2 regions of the uncultured Oscillibacter sp. genome follow, and region 1 is predicted to be linked to the other one. Evidence: riboswitches for the same ligand, from Rfam matches in the RefSeq annotation. Region 1 holds a riboswitch; the other holds the start of a gene.
The links. Region 1 has a riboswitch for lysine ahead of dapA (4-hydroxy-tetrahydrodipicolinate synthase). Riboswitches for the same ligand answer to the same signal wherever they lie in the genome.
Positions count from the first base shown of each region.

Region 1 (7,401 bases):
ACATAACCGTCACCAGCAGGGCCCGCCGGGCCAGGCGGACAACGCCCCCCAACTGCAAGGCCCCCACGCTGTCCTGGAGCAGGGCCCGCTGCCGCAGTCCCACCCGCCGCCGGGCCAGCAGCGCCGCCGGGAGGGAGGCCGTCACAAAGCCCAGGCCCCCGATTTGGATGAGCAGCAGCAGGACCGCCTGGCCGAAGGCGCTGAACTGAGTGGCGGTGTCGTACACCGTCAGTCCCGTGACGCAGGAGGCCGACGCGGCGGTAAACACGGCGCTGGTCCAGGGAATGCCCTCCCCGCTTCGGGAGGCGATGGGCAGGGACAGCAGGCACGCCCCCGTCAAAATCAGGAGGGCGAAGCCCAGGGCGAGGGTCTGCACGGCATTTGGTCTTCGCATAAGGAGCGTTCCTCCTAAAATATGGTTTCCCTTTCTATTATACCCCGTTTTTTCCCATTTGCAAGTGGCCCCTGCGTCATTCCAGCAGGAGCAGCCGCTTCAGGAACTCCACGCCCTGGGGCAGGACCGTCTCATCGTCGAAGCAGAACTCGGGGGAGTGGAGCTCCGGCGTATCCCCCACGCCCAGCAGGAAGAACAGGCCCGGAACCCGCCGCTGGTAGAAGGAGAAGTCCTCCGCCGTCAGCGTGGGGGCCGCCAGCGGCAAGGGGGCGTGCTCCCCCAGCCCGGCGCGGACCATCTCGTAAAGCCCCTCGTGGTTCCAGACGGCGGGGTAGCCCTGGCTTAGATGAACCTCTACGCCGCAGCCGGTTTCCGCCGCGACCTCCCGGCCGATCTCCTCCAGCCTTTGGCGGCAGAGGGCCTGGGCCTCGTCCCGGAAGGTGCGCAGGCTCCCCTCCAGCACCGTCCTGCCGCTGACGGCGTTGCGGACCGTGCCGGAGACCATCTTTCCAAAGCGCAGCACCACCGGCTCCTCCCCCGGCAGGGCCTTTGCCATCTCATAGGCCCGCAGGAGGTACTCCGCCCCCGCCGCCAGGGCGTCGACGCCCTCCGCCGCCTTGCCGATGTGGACGCTCTTCCCGGTGAGGCGCACCGTCACCTCGTTGGACCGGGCCATGATGGGGCCGGGGCGGCAGTAAACCCGTCCCTGCTCCAGCTTGGGCCACAGGTGCATGGCGAAGACCCGGGCGGCACGGTACCGTTCCAGGATTCCGGTATCACAGAGCTTTTCCGCCCCACCGGTGGTCTCCTCGGAGGGCTGGAAGAGAAAGAGGACGTTCCGGGGCAGCTCCGCCCGGCGGGCGGCGGCGTACTCCGCCAGGGCCAGGGCCATGGCGGTGTTCCCATCATGGCCGCAGGCGTGCATGGCCCCGGAGTTTTCAGAGGAGAAATCCAGGCCGGTGGCCTCCTCAACGGGCAGGGCGTCCATGTCCGCCCGGAAGGCCACGGTTTCGGCCTTCCCGGCGTCCAGATAGGCGCAGACGCTGGAGGGAATGGGAGAAAACGCCTCCATCTCAAAGCTGGCCAGGGCAGAATGAACGTAGGCGCAGGTCTCCGGCAGACGGTCGTCCAGCTCGGGGATGCGGTGCAGGGCGCGGCGGTATTCAACTACAGGCTGCATAGCGGGGCCTCCTTGCGTTTTATTCAGCAAACCACAATATAGCACGTTCCGGCGCTTCCCGGCAAGGGGCGGCGGCGTTTTCGTCGGTTTCCACAAGGACTTTTTGCGCCTTCCCCCTTGCAACCGGGTTTGGAAGATGATATGATAGCCAAAAATGAGATAGAGGCGCGGAGACGATGAGGTCGCGGGAGCCGGCAGGCTGGGAACGCGAGGGAGGCAGCTCCGCCGAATCTTCCGCCCAGGCGTGGGCGGAGGATGGGCCCGGGGGAAAAACCTCCGGGACTGTCCGCGGCTCAAAGCCGCGGGGGCGCTATCCGCTTACAGAACCGCCGTTTTCGGCGTGGAGCCTGTCGGTAGGAGCGCGGCCTCTACCGGCTTTTTTATACGATTTCCCATCCCCGACTCTATACAAAACTGGAGGGCATTCAAATGAAATTCAACAACCCCACCGGCTCCATCGTCGCCATGATTACCCCCTTCCGCCAGGACGGAAGCGTCAACTTCGACGTGCTCACCGGCCTTTTGGAGCGGCAGATCGCCGCCGGGACCGACGGCATCCTCACCCTGGGCACCACCGGCGAGTACCCCACCATGAGCCATGAGGAGGACGCCTCCGTGGTGGCCCACACCGTCAAGGTGGTAAACGGCCGGGTACCCGTCATCGTGGGCAGCGGCTCCAACTGCACCGCCACTCAAATCGAAAAGAGCGTGGAGTACCAGGACATGGGGGCCGACGCCCTGCTGCTCATCGCCCCCTACTACAACAAGGCCAACCCCGAAGGCATGGTCCGCCACTTCGCCGAGACGGCGGATAAGGTAAAGATTCCCTGCCTTCTGTACAACGTGCCCGGCCGCACAGGCTGCTCCATCCCCGTCTCCGTGGTGGAAACGCTCAGCAGGCACCCCCAGATCTGCGGCATCAAGGAGGCCAGCGGGGATATGTCCTACGCCATGAAAATCGCCCACTGCGTGGGGCCGGACTTTGCCCTCTACTCCGGCAACGACGACATCACCCTGCCCCTGATGAGCATCGGCGGAAGCGGCGTCATCTCCGTCTTCGCCAACGTGATGCCCGGCATGTGCCGCCAGATTGTGGCGGACTACGCCGGGGGAAACCAGGCCCGGGCCCTGGAAAACCACCTGAAATACCTGAAGCTGATGAACGGCCTCTTCATGGAGGTCAACCCCATCCCCGTCAAGTCCGCCATGAACATGATGGGCCTGAACGCGGGGCCCATGCGCCTTCCCTTGTGCGAGATGAGCGGCGAGCATCAGGCGGCCCTCCGGGCCATGCTGGAGGAGGCGGGTCTGCTGTGAACTATATTTTGATCGGCCGGGGGAAAATGGGCTCCCTCATCCGGGAGACGGCCCAGGCCGCCGGAGACGAGATTCAGGCCGCCTTTGACATCAACGACATCGACCAGCTGGGCAAGCTCGGAAAAGCGGCCGACGTGGTCATCGACTTCTCCCGGCCCGGCTCCCTGCCGGAGGTGGCGTCCTATGTCCGCCGGACCGGCACGCCCCTGCTCTCCGGCACCACCGGCCTCTCCCAGACGGACCACGCCCTGCTGGAGAGCCTGGGCGCGTTTGCCCCGGTGCTCTGGTCCGCCAACTACTCCCTGGGCGTGGCCGTCCTCTACCGGGCCCTGGCGGCAGTCTCCGGGGTGTTGAGGCCGGACTTTGACATCGAGCTGACGGAAACCCACCACAACCAGAAGGCCGACGCTCCCAGCGGCACCGCCAAGCTGCTGCTGGAGGCCATCGACCCCGCCCGCGCCCTGACCCCGGTCTATGGCCGGGAGGGAAACACCGGCCAGCGGCGGAAGGAGGAAATCGGCGTCCACGCCCTCCGGGGCGGCACCGTGGCGGGGACCCATACCGTCCACTTCTTCGGCCCCGACGAGGAGCTGGAGTTCACCCACCGGGCCGCCAGCCGTCAAATCTTCGTCAACGGCGCGCTGCACATGGCCCGGCTGCTGCCGGGGAAGCCCAACGGGGTATACGACCTGCAAAAAATCCTGTTTGGAGAGTGAGTTACTTTTCTTGAAAGAAACGTAAAAAAACGTTATCTTGCTGCGTCATGCAGTGGTTAACCCAGCCCCTGCGACGGCAGCGCAGCCGCATCTTTATGGAGGATTCTTTATGAACGCACAGGAGATCATCGACTATATCGCGAACTCGGAAAAGAAGACCCCGGTCAAGCTCTATGTGAACACCACCGCTCCCGTGGACTTTGGATCTGCCAAGGTCTTCGGCGGTCAAAACAGCTTCACCGTCTTCGGCGACTGGGCGGAGCTGGGCCCCATTCTGGAGGCCAGCCGGGAGAAGATCGCCGACCTTGTCATTGAGAACGACCGCCGGAACTCCGGCGTGCCCCTGCTGGATTTGAAGGGGGTAAAAGCCCGTATCGAGCCCGGCGCCGTCATCCGGGAGAAGGTGGAAATCGGCGAAGGGGCCGTCATTATGATGGGGGCCGTTATCAACATCGGCGCGGTGGTGGGCCCGGGCACCATGATCGACATGGGGGCCGTGCTGGGCGGACGGGCCACGGTGGGGGCCCGCTGCCACATCGGCGCGGGGGCCGTGCTGGCCGGCGTGGTGGAGCCCGCTTCCGCCACCCCCGTCGTCGTGGAGGACGGCGTGCTGGTAGGGGCGAACGCCGTGGTTATTGAGGGGGTCCGCATCGGCAAAAACGCCGTGGTGGCCGCCGGGGCCGTGGTCATTGAGGACGTGCCGGAAAACGCCGTGGTGGCGGGAAGCCCCGCCCGGGTTATCAAGATGAAGGACGAGAAAACCGAGGGCAAGACGGCCCTGGTGGACGCGCTCCGAAAACTCTAAAGCCAAAGAAACCGCCTGGGAAGCTGCTTCCCAGGCGGTTTTTCTCACCAAATCAAGGTCGCGAAATAGTCCTCCAGCGTCTCCGCCCGGCGGATGAGGTCCACGCCGCCGTCCTCCCGGAGGAGCAGCTCCGCCGAGCGGAGCTTGCCGTTGTAGTTGTAGCCCATGGAAAACCCGTGGGCCCCCGCGTCGTGGATCACCAGCAGATCTCCCCGGTCCACCTTGGGCAGCATCCGGTCCACGGCAAACTTGTCGTTGTTCTCGCAGAGGCTTCCCGCCACGTCGTATTTGTGGTCGCAGGGGGCGTTCTCCTTCCCCATCACCGTGATATGGTGGTAGGCCCCGTACATGGCCGGGCGCATCAGGTTGCAGGCACAGGCGTCCACCCCGATATACTCCTTGTAAATGTGCTTTTCATGAATGGCCCGGGTGACCAGGTGCCCGTAAGGGGCCAGCATGTAGCGGCCCAGCTCCGTATACAGGGCCACGCCGTCCATCCCGGCGGGGACCAGAATCTCCTCGTAAGCCTTGCGCACGCCCTCTCCAATAACGGCAATGTCGTTTTCCGGCTCCTCCGGGCGGTAGGGCACCCCCACGCCGCCGGAGAGGTTGATGAAGGTGACCCGGCACCCCGTCTCCGCCTGGAGCTCCGCCGCCAATTGGAAGAGGATGCGGGCCAGGGCGGGGTAATAGTCGTTGGACAGTGTGTTGGAGGCCAGGAAGGCGTGAATGCCGAACTCCTTGGCCCCCAGCTCCCTCAGCCGCCGGAACGCCTCCGCCAGCTGGGGCCGGGTCATGCCGTACTTCGCGTCGCCGGGGGTGTCCATCACCTGCACGCCGTCCCGGCTCTCCCCCAGGGTGAAGACCCCGCCGGGGTTATAGCGGCAGCAAATCTTCTCCGGCACCTTCCCCACAGCCTTCGTCAGGGTGTCGATGAGGGTGATGTCGTCCAGGTTGACAACGCCCCCCAGGCGGCAGGCGGCTTGGAACTCCTCTTCCGTGGTGTTGTTGGAGGAAAACATAATCCCCGCCTCCCCGGTGACGCCGCAGCGCTCCGCCAGGGCCAGCTCCGCCAGGGACGAGCAGTCGCAGCCGCAGCCCTCCTCATGAAGGATTTTTAAAATGGCGGGGGTCGGCGTGGCCTTCACGGCGAAGTACTCCCGGAAGCCGGGATTCCAGGCGAAAGCGGCCTTTAGCCGCCGGGCGTTCTCCCGGATGCCCTTCTCGTCGTAGATGTGGAAGGGCGTGGGATATTGGGCGGCAATGGACTCCAGCCGGTCCTTTGTGACAAAGGGTGTTTTCATAAAACGACCTCGCATCTTTTAAAATCTGATTTTTCTATTGTATCCGTCCCCTTCCCGCCCTGTCAAGAAGTTTCCCCAAATCCCGCGATATTCTTTCTAAAAAACAGCCCTTGCCTTCCGCCGCCTCCGGCGGTACAATGGAGGGGACAACCATCATACGGAGGTATCTCTATGGGAAAAATCGTTGTGAACGCCGTGGGCGAGCAGTGCCCCATTCCAGTGGTAAAAGCCACCCGGGCCCTGCGGGGGATGACCGAGCCCGGGATTTTGGAGGTCCATGTGGACAATGAAATCGCCGTGCAGAACCTGACCCGGATGGCCGCCGGGCACAAGCTGGAAGCCAAATCCGAGAAGCTGGGCGCGAAGGAATTTGTAGTCTCCATGGAGGTGACGGCCCCCGCCGGAGAGGCCCCCCTGGAGGAGCCGCCCCTGTCCTGCGCCCCGGACCAGAGGGGGGATCTGGTGGTGGCGGTGGACAGCGCCGTCATGGGCCATGGCAGCGACGAGCTGGGCGCGGTGCTGATGAAGGGCTTCCTCTTCGCCGTGGGCCAGCTTCCCGCGCTGCCGAAGACCATGCTCTTCTACAACGGCGGAGCCCGTCTCACCTGTAAGGGCTCCAGCTCTCTGGAGGACCTGAAAAGCCTGGAGGCCCAGGGAGTGGAAATTCTTACCTGCGGCACCTGCCTGAACCACTATGGACTGACGGAGGAGCTGGCCGTGGGGAGCGTGACCAATATGTACTCCATCGTGGAGAAGCTGGCGGGGGCGGGCCAGGTGGTCAAGCCGTGATCTACCTGGACAACGCCGCCACCACCCGGACCAAGCCCCCCGCCGTGGCCCAAGCCGTGCTGGAAGCCCTGTCCTCCTACGGAAACTGCGGCCGGGGGGGGCACCAGGGGGCCTTGTCCGCCGCCCGGGCCATCTACGAAACCCGGGAAAAAATCGCCGCCCTGCTGGGCTGTCCCCGGGCGGACCATGTCTGCTTCACCCAGAATTCTACCCAGGCGCTGAACATCGCCGTCTGCGGCCTGCTGAGGCCGGGGGACCATGTGATTTCCACGGACCTGGAACACAATTCCGTCCTCCGGCCCCTGTACCGCCTCCGGGACGCGGGGGCGGCGGTGGATTTCGTCCCGGCGGACAGCCGGGGGCGGCTGGACTACTGCGGGTTTGAACGCCTTCTCCGTCCGGAAACAAAGGCCATCGTCTGCACCCACGCCTCCAACCTGACGGGGGACGCGGTGGATATCGCCCGGGTGGGCCGCTTCGCCCGGAAGCACGGCCTCCTTTTTATCCTGGACGCCTCCCAGACGGCGGGAGTCCTCCCCATCGACATGTCGGCAATGGGCATCGACGTGGTGTGCTTCACCGGCCACAAGAGCCTGATGGGCCCTCAGGGCACCGGGGGGCTGTGCCTCCGGGAGGGGCTGGAGGTCCGCCCCTTCACCGTGGGGGGCACCGGGGTACAGAGCTACTCCGAGGCCCAGCCCGGCGAGTATCCCACCCGATTAGAGGCCGGGACCCTCAACGGCCACGGCCTGGCGGGGCTGAGCGCCGCTTTGGACTTCCTGTCGGAAACCGGCATTGCGCGCATCCACGCCCATGAGGACGCCCTGGCCCGCCGGTTTTATAAGGCGGTCCGGGATCTGCCGGGGGTAACGGTCTACGGGGATTTCTCCGCCCCG
Region 1 covers NZ_CATMPS010000017.1:21,506-28,906, forward strand. Annotated here, with positions in the region: gene Q1M04_RS09650 (TrkH family potassium uptake protein) at 1-394, opposite strand, end outside; gene Q1M04_RS09655 (M20 family metallopeptidase) at 471-1,574, opposite strand; lysine riboswitch at 1,727-1,895, shown strand; gene dapA (4-hydroxy-tetrahydrodipicolinate synthase) at 2,004-2,891, shown strand; gene dapB (4-hydroxy-tetrahydrodipicolinate reductase) at 2,888-3,607, shown strand; gene dapD (2,3,4,5-tetrahydropyridine-2,6-dicarboxylate N-acetyltransferase) at 3,717-4,412, shown strand; gene Q1M04_RS09675 (diaminopimelate decarboxylase) at 4,457-5,716, opposite strand; gene yedF (sulfurtransferase-like selenium metabolism protein YedF) at 5,888-6,505, shown strand; gene Q1M04_RS09685 (aminotransferase class V-fold PLP-dependent enzyme) at 6,502-7,401, shown strand, end outside.

Region 2 (7,401 bases), on a different contig from region 1:
CTTTCCTTTTGCTTTACCCGTTGTTAATAATATGTGCCACCAGTCTCAAATTCCGTTCAATGAGCACCTGCCGGGCCTCCGGGTCCCCCTGGGCATACTTTTCCAGCCACTCCCGCTCCTCGGCGGCGGTCAGGGGCTTGGGGAAGGACCCGCCGCCGGAGAGGCGCAGGGAAAACAGCAGCGTATTGGCGAACAGCAGCAGCGCGGCGGACAGCATAAGACCTCCTTACCGGAGCCCGAGGCCCCGGCTGCCGCTTTCCCGGCTGGCGGCGGACCGAATTTAGGAGCGGGATGCCCGCCCTCTCCTCTTAACCTATGAAAACCGGGGAAGTCCCTATGCGGCCTTTGCATTTGAAGCGCCGGTATGGTATAGTGTTTCCCGGAACCAGAGAACGAAGGGAGGCGGCGGCATGGGCTGGACGGTGTACATCCTCCGCTGCGGGGACGGGACGCTCTACACCGGCTGCACCAACGATCTGCCCCGGCGGCTGGCAGCCCACCGGAGCGGCAGGGGCGCTAAGTACACCCGGAGCCGCCTGCCGGTGGAGCCGGTTTACCGGGAGGAAGCGGTGGACAAATCCGCCGCCCTCCGGCGGGAGGCGGCCATCAAGCGCTTGGACCGCCGGAAAAAGCTGGCGCTGATTGGGGAAAAGGAGGGGCAGGATGGAGATTCGGCCGCTGCGGGAGACGGACAGCCGCCTGGAAGTCCGCCGGATTTATGAGGAGAGCTGGAGGTCCGCCTGCCGGGGCATTGTCCCCCAGGCGTACTTGGACGGCATCCCCGCCGGGCGCTGGGCGGAGGCCCTGGATCGGCCCGGATGGGATACCCTCGTCCTGACCGTGGTGGAGCGGCTGGCCGGGAGGTCCTGTACCTCCGCCATATCGAGTAATACGAAAGGGCCCCGGGAAACAGGCAGTCCCGGGGCGGCGAAAGGCTTTTAGAAAAATGGGCGGATTTTGCAAACATGCCGGGCAAATTCTTAATAAAGTATAAATTTGGTCCGCAGATTCTTGCAAATTCGGAAGGACTTTACTATACTGATGCTTACTATTTGACGGAGGAAGCAGGGAAAGCCCCGCGCTGAACGCGGAGAGGAGGAGCACCTTTATGAAAGTGCTGGTTTTGTCCGATTCCCATGGGAATATTTTTAATATGATCCAGGCCGTGGAGCGGGAGGCGCCCCGGATGGTTTTCCACCTGGGGGACTGCTGGCGGGACGGGGAACGGCTCCACGACCGCTTCCCGGAGCTGCCCTTCGAGCAGGTATATGGCAACTGCGACTATTTCCGGGGCTCCCGGGAGGCGGAGAAGCTGCTGTGCCTGGGGGACAAGCGAGTGCTGCTGTGCCACGGGCACACCTATGGCGTGAAGCAGTCCCTGCTGGCGGCAGGCCTGGCGGCGGAGGAGAAGGATTTGGATCTCTTTTTGTTCGGGCACACCCACAAGCCCCTGGTGGACATGCGGGGGAAGACGCTGTTTTTAAACCCCGGCAGCATTGGGGACTACGCCCGGCCTACCTACGGCGTCGTGACGCTGGAGAACGGGAAGCTGGACGCCCGGACGGCGCTGCTGCGGGGATAGAGCGGCGGTTTTGCCGCGATGCTCGAAACACGCTTTAAAATCGAAGGGAGTGGGAGCGGGTGAGGCGCTGCATTGCCTGAGCCGGAATCGTCCAAACTAACGTCAAATGAAAAAGGAGAAGATTCCATGACGATTCCGGCTTCCACGAAGCTGTACCCCAGGACAGGGGACAGCCAAACCATCTATCTGAAAAACGCCGTCCAGAATCCAAGAATTGAAATTGGCGATTTTACAATCTACAACGATTTTGCCCGCGATCCCAGGGACTTTCAAAAGAACAACGTGCTGTACCACTACCCCGTCAACGGCGACCGGCTGGTGATTGGGAAGTTCTGTTCCATCGCCTGCGGGGCGCGGTTTTTGATGAACAGCGCCAACCATGCCCTGGGTTCCCTGTCCACCTATGTGTTTCCCATCTTCTACGAGGAGTGGGGCCACGGGATGGAGGTGACGGAGGCCTGGGACCACCGGGGGAATATCGTAATCGGGAACGACGTGTGGATCGGCTATGAAGCGGTGATCCTCTCCGGCGTCACCATCGGGGACGGGGCCATCGTGGCGGCCCGGTCCGTGGTGACCAGGGATGTGCCGCCCTATACCATCGTGGGCGGCGTTCCCGCCAGGCCTATCCGGCGGCGGTTTGACCAGGAGACCATCGACGCGCTTTTGGAGCTGCGGTGGTGGGACTGGCCCCTGGAAAAGCTCTCGAAAAGCCTCCGGGCCATCCAGGCGGGAGACCTGGAAGCCCTGCGGCGCAGACGCTGAGCTTCTTGCAAATTGAAAAGAGCCGCGCCGTGATTTCACGGCGCGGCTCTTTATAGATACGGCGGCATTGATGTCGAGACTTTATAAAACCTCGTAGTCCACCGCCACCCGGTCCTCCCGGATGGACTTGCACAGGGCGGAGACCGCCTTGTGCCGGGGGTCGTTCTTATAGGCTTCCAGGTCCTCCAGGCTGTTAAACTCGCTGACCAGCACGGCGTCGTAATTCCTGGCCCCCACGTTTCGGGCGACCTCGCTTTGAAGAAGCTGGGGGACAACCCCTTGCAGGGCCCGGAGGCCGCCGAGGAACTGTTCCTGTTCCGCCTCGGTGCCGGGGCGGAATTTCCACATGACGATATGGCGAATCATGAAGGGCCCCCCCGCTTACCTGCCGTTTTTCCGGTTGTACGCCTCGATGCCCAGGCCCAGCAGCTCGATGGCCCGGGTTAGCTCCTTGGGCTGCGTGACGTAGGCGATGCGGACCTCGTTTTTCCCCTTGCCGGGGGTGGCGTAGAAGCCCTCGCCGGGGGCGTACATGACGGTTTCGCCCTGGTCCTCAAACTCCTGAAGGAGGAAGTACTGGAGCTTTTCCGCGTCGTCCACGGGGAGGGTGGCCATGACGTAGAACGCGCCCTCCGGGGAGCTGTGGGTGACGCCGGGGAGCTTGGAGAGGGCCGCAACCAAAGCGTCCTTCCTCCGGCCGTACTCGTCCCGGACGGAGGCCAGGTATTCCGGCGTCATGGTTTGGTAGAGGGCGGCGGCGCCGAGCTGGTCCAGCGTGGCGGCGCAGAGGCGGCCCTGGCAGATCTTCATGGCCAGCTCCATAAAGTGCCGGTTCCGGGAGATCAGCGCGCCCACCCGGGCGCCGCAGGAGGAAAAGCGCTTGGAGATGGAGTCGGTGACGATGATGTTCTCCGCCGCGTCCTCGAACTTCAGCAGGGAGCTGAGGGGTTCCCCGGAGTAGATGATCTCCCGGTAGACCTCGTCGCTGACCAGGAAGAGGCCGTGCTCCTTGCAGATGTCCACCAGGAGGCGCTGCTCCTCCCGGGTGAGCACCGCGCCGGTGGGGTTGCCGGGGTTGGTGATCATGACGGCCTTGGTGCGGGGGGTGATGAGGGGCTCGATTTTCTCCCGGCTGGCGAAGCGGTAGCCCTCTTCCGCCGTGGTGGGGATGGGCACGATTTTCCCGCCGGTGACGCCGATGAAGGTGTCGTAGTTGGGATAGAAGGGCTCGGGGATCAAAACCTCGTCCCCGTCGTCCAGGATGCAGGCGGCGGTGAGCTGAAGGGCCTCGCTGCCGCCGTAAGTAGCCAGAATATCCTCCGGAGCCAGGGAGACGCCGAAGCTCTGGTAATAATTCCGCACGGCCTCTAAGTACGTGTCCACGCCACCGGCGGGCGCGTAGGCCAGAACGGAATTTTGAAAGCCCCGCACGGCGTCAAAGAATGCCTGGGGGGTCTCCACGTCGGGCTGTCCGATGTTCAGATGGAGGACGCGCCGCCCGGCTGCCTCCGCCGCCACCACATAGGGGTGGAATTTCCGAATGGGAGAGAGGCTGCACGCCTCGCATTTGCTGGAAAACTTCATCCTTTTCGCCTCCTTGGGGCTTTGCGTTTTTTTGCTGCGCAGACTGCGCATTTCCTTATTGTAGCACCTCCTCGGCCCATGTCAAACGCTTTTCCAAAAATCGTCGTTTTGCCCGACAGAGCCGGGGAGGCCGGGGCGGAGGCTGGTCAAAGTGCGCAAAGGCGGGCGGCCCGTCCGGGGAGGGGGCGGGAGATCCCCGCCGAAAGATCCCGGTTTCAGGGACCTCCCGGCCAAAAGGGCGGAAAAATTTTCTGAAAAGTGGTTGACATTTCGGGACAGGCTACTATAATAGGGGCCAGCATGATAGAGGCGCGGACGTCAAGAGTACGCCTCCCCAGAGGTTCAGGAGCCGGGGAGGGGGAAAGGGGCTTCCGCCGAGGCTTCGCCCTCCCCCCTGAGGGAGCCGGAGCCGGGCCGCGGGGAGAACATCCCCCGGACTGTCACCTCTTCGGAGGTGGAGCGCTGTCGTGGATTCATCCGAAAGTGTGTACGGGTTGAAGTCATGACGAGCTGTCATGACTTTATTTTCATTTAGGAGAGAGTGCTATGAGAACCCTGAGAAGACGGTTTTTGCCTCTGCTGGCGGTTGTAATGCTGCTGTGCGCGGCCATGACCGTACCTGCCCTTGCCGCCGGGGAGGACCCAACGGAACTGGCGGGCACGAAGTACATTGAGTGTCCCGACTGCGGAACCTCCGGCGTCGTCCTTTCCGGCGAGGGGGAGGCCGTTTCCTGCGAAACCTGCGCGGACAGCGGCTATGTGGGCTATGTGGAGTCCCCCAGCCCCTTCTACAACACCTTCTGGTCCTTGATTCCCCCCATCATCGCCATCGCCCTGGCGCTGATTACCAAGGAGGTCTACTCCTCCCTGTTTTTAGGGATCCTGGTGGGCGGCCTGCTGTACTCCAGCTTCGCCTTTGAGGCCACCATCCTCCATGTGTTCAACGACGGCATCGTGGCCTCCGTCACCGATTCCTACAACATGGGCATCCTGATCTTCCTGATTATCCTGGGCTCCATGGTGTGCCTGATGAACAAGGCGGGCGGCTCCGCCGCCTTCGGCCGCTGGGCTAAGGACCATATTAAAAGCCGCGTCGGGGCCCAGCTGGCCTCCGTGCTTCTGGGCGTGCTGATTTTCATCGACGACTACTTCAACTGCCTCACCGTGGGCAGCGTCATGCGGCCCATTACGGACAAGCACAACATCTCCCGGGCAAAGCTTGCCTACATCATCGACGCCACCGCCGCCCCGATTTGCATTATCGCCCCCATCAGCTCCTGGGCCGCGGCTGTCGCCGGCTTTGCCGAGGACGGCCAGGGCTTTAACCTCTTCCTCCGGGCCATCCCCTATAACTACTACGCCCTGCTGACCATCGTCATGATGGTGGGCATGATCCTTATGAAGGCCGAGTTCGGCCCCATGGCGAAGTATGAGAAAAACGCCATCGAAAAGGGCGACCTCTTCTCCGGCTCCAACCCCTACGCCGGGGCGGAGGACGACGCGCCCGAGGACAAGGGCCGGGTGCTGGACCTGGTGCTCCCCGTGGTGGTCCTCATCATCTGCTGCGTCATCGGCATGATTTACTCCGGCGGCTTCTTTGACGGCGAGGGCTTTATCACCGCCTTCTCCAACTCCGACGCCTCCGTGGGCTTGATGCTGGGCTCTGCCTTTGCCCTGGTGTTCACCCTGGTTTATTACCTCATCCGCCGCTCCATGAGCTTCAAGGAAATGATGGGCTGCATCCCCGAGGGCTTCAAGGCCATGGTCCCCGCCATCATGATCCTCACCTTCGCCTGGAGCCTGAAGAACATGACGGACTCCCTGGGCGCGAAATTCTTCGTCCGGGACTTCGTCCGGACCTCCGCCGGCGGCCTCCAGATGATCCTGCCTCTGATCGTGTTCGCCATCGGCTGCCTGCTGGCCTTCGCCACCGGCACCTCCTGGGGCACCTTCGGCATCCTGATTCCCATCGTGCAGAACGTCTTCTCCATGGACAACCCCATGGCCATCGTCTGCATCTCCGCCTGCATGGCGGGCGCGGTCTGCGGTGACCACTGCTCCCCCATCTCCGACACCACCATCATGGCCTCCGCGGGCGCCCAGTGCGACCACGTAAACCATGTGTCCACACAATTGCCTTACGCCATCACCTGCGCGGTGGTGTCCGGCGTCACCTACCTCATCGCGGGCATCCTGGTGAGCATGGGGGCCCCGGGCCTGCTGGGCCTGCCCATCGGCATCGTGCTGATGATCGGCGCGCTGTTTGTGATCCGCTCCAAAAATCCCGGCGCAAACTAAGCCGGCCCCCGGAAGGAACTCCACCTTCCTTCTGCCCGCGCCCGGTCCTCGACCGGGCGCGGGCCTTTTTGGGGTTGACTTTCTTTTATGACTGTATTATTATAGCAATACACCAACTCAATAATACAAAATGAAAGGAAGCACGCGCATGGAGAGTATACGAACAAGGGGCCTCAGCTCCACAGGGCTGAAATGGATTGCCCTGATTTTGATGGTCCTAGACCACATTCACTATTTCTTCGCTTACACAGGACGGGTGCCGGAGTGGTTCAGCATGGCGGGGCGGCTGGCCGCGCCGCTGTTCCTGTTCTGCCTGGTGGAGGGATTTTCCCATACGCATGACCGAAGGCGGTACTTCATGAAAGTATACGCAATCCACCTTCTGATGTCCGGCCTGCTGCTTTTGATGCTATGCGGCCTTCTTCCGATCCGGCCCGACGGATTCTATCCCATGAACGGCATGATGACCTCCTTTGCTATTTTAATGGTGGTTTTTCAGGGGATCGACTGGCTGGGGGAAAAGCGCTGGGGCCCGGGGCTGGCGGCGGTGGTCCTGCCCCTGGCGTGGCCCATTCTGGCGGGGCTTCTGATGCGGGGCGTGCCCGCCCTCCAGATGCCCCTGCTCGCCCTGGGCTATACCCTCCTGCCCATGTGGAACAGCAACCCGGACGCCAGCATTTCCGTCATTGCAACAGGCGTGCTTCTCTATGCGTTCCGCCGGAACCGGAGGGTCCAGGCCGGGGCTTTCGTGGCGGGAACCATGGTGTTTTCCTTCCTGCTTCCCCTGCTTTTGCTGTTCCAATCCCCGGAGTTTCACTGGACCATGATGTTTACCACCGCCTACGAGTGGTACGGGGCCCTTGCGGTGGCTTTGATGCTGTGTTACAATGGAAAACGGGGCCGGGGGCCGAAGGCTTTCTTTTACGCCTTCTACCCCGCTCATGTCTACATCTTATACGCGCTGTCCTGGGCAGCGTATCCGCTTCTGGCGGGAGGCTGACGGGAGAGCGGAAGGGAGGCCGCGCCGGTGGTGGAGATCCGCATCGACTTCGGGGACAGGAACAGCACCCCGGTCCCGGAGGAAGCGGCCATGCGGGAGGCCATGGCGGAACAAGCCATGGCGCTCTATGAGGACTTATCCCCCAGGACCCCGGTCCACAGCGTCTCCGTGC
Region 2 covers NZ_CATMPS010000027.1:5,682-13,082, forward strand. Annotated here, with positions in the region: gene Q1M04_RS11925 (sporulation sigma factor SigK) at 14-217, opposite strand; gene Q1M04_RS11930 (GIY-YIG nuclease family protein) at 411-722, shown strand; gene Q1M04_RS11935 (hypothetical protein) at 664-942, shown strand; gene Q1M04_RS11940 (metallophosphoesterase family protein) at 1,109-1,582, shown strand; gene Q1M04_RS11945 (CatB-related O-acetyltransferase) at 1,709-2,347, shown strand; gene Q1M04_RS11950 (Dabb family protein) at 2,429-2,713, opposite strand; gene Q1M04_RS11955 (pyridoxal phosphate-dependent aminotransferase) at 2,729-3,931, opposite strand; lysine riboswitch at 4,228-4,404, shown strand; gene Q1M04_RS11960 (Na+/H+ antiporter NhaC family protein) at 4,478-6,229, shown strand; gene Q1M04_RS11965 (TraX family protein) at 6,378-7,229, shown strand; gene Q1M04_RS11970 (hypothetical protein) at 7,257-7,401, shown strand, end outside.
Region 2: it holds a riboswitch for lysine, as region 1 does, so the genes downstream of both, Q1M04_RS11960 (Na+/H+ antiporter NhaC family protein) here and dapA (4-hydroxy-tetrahydrodipicolinate synthase) in region 1, are expected to answer to the same signal.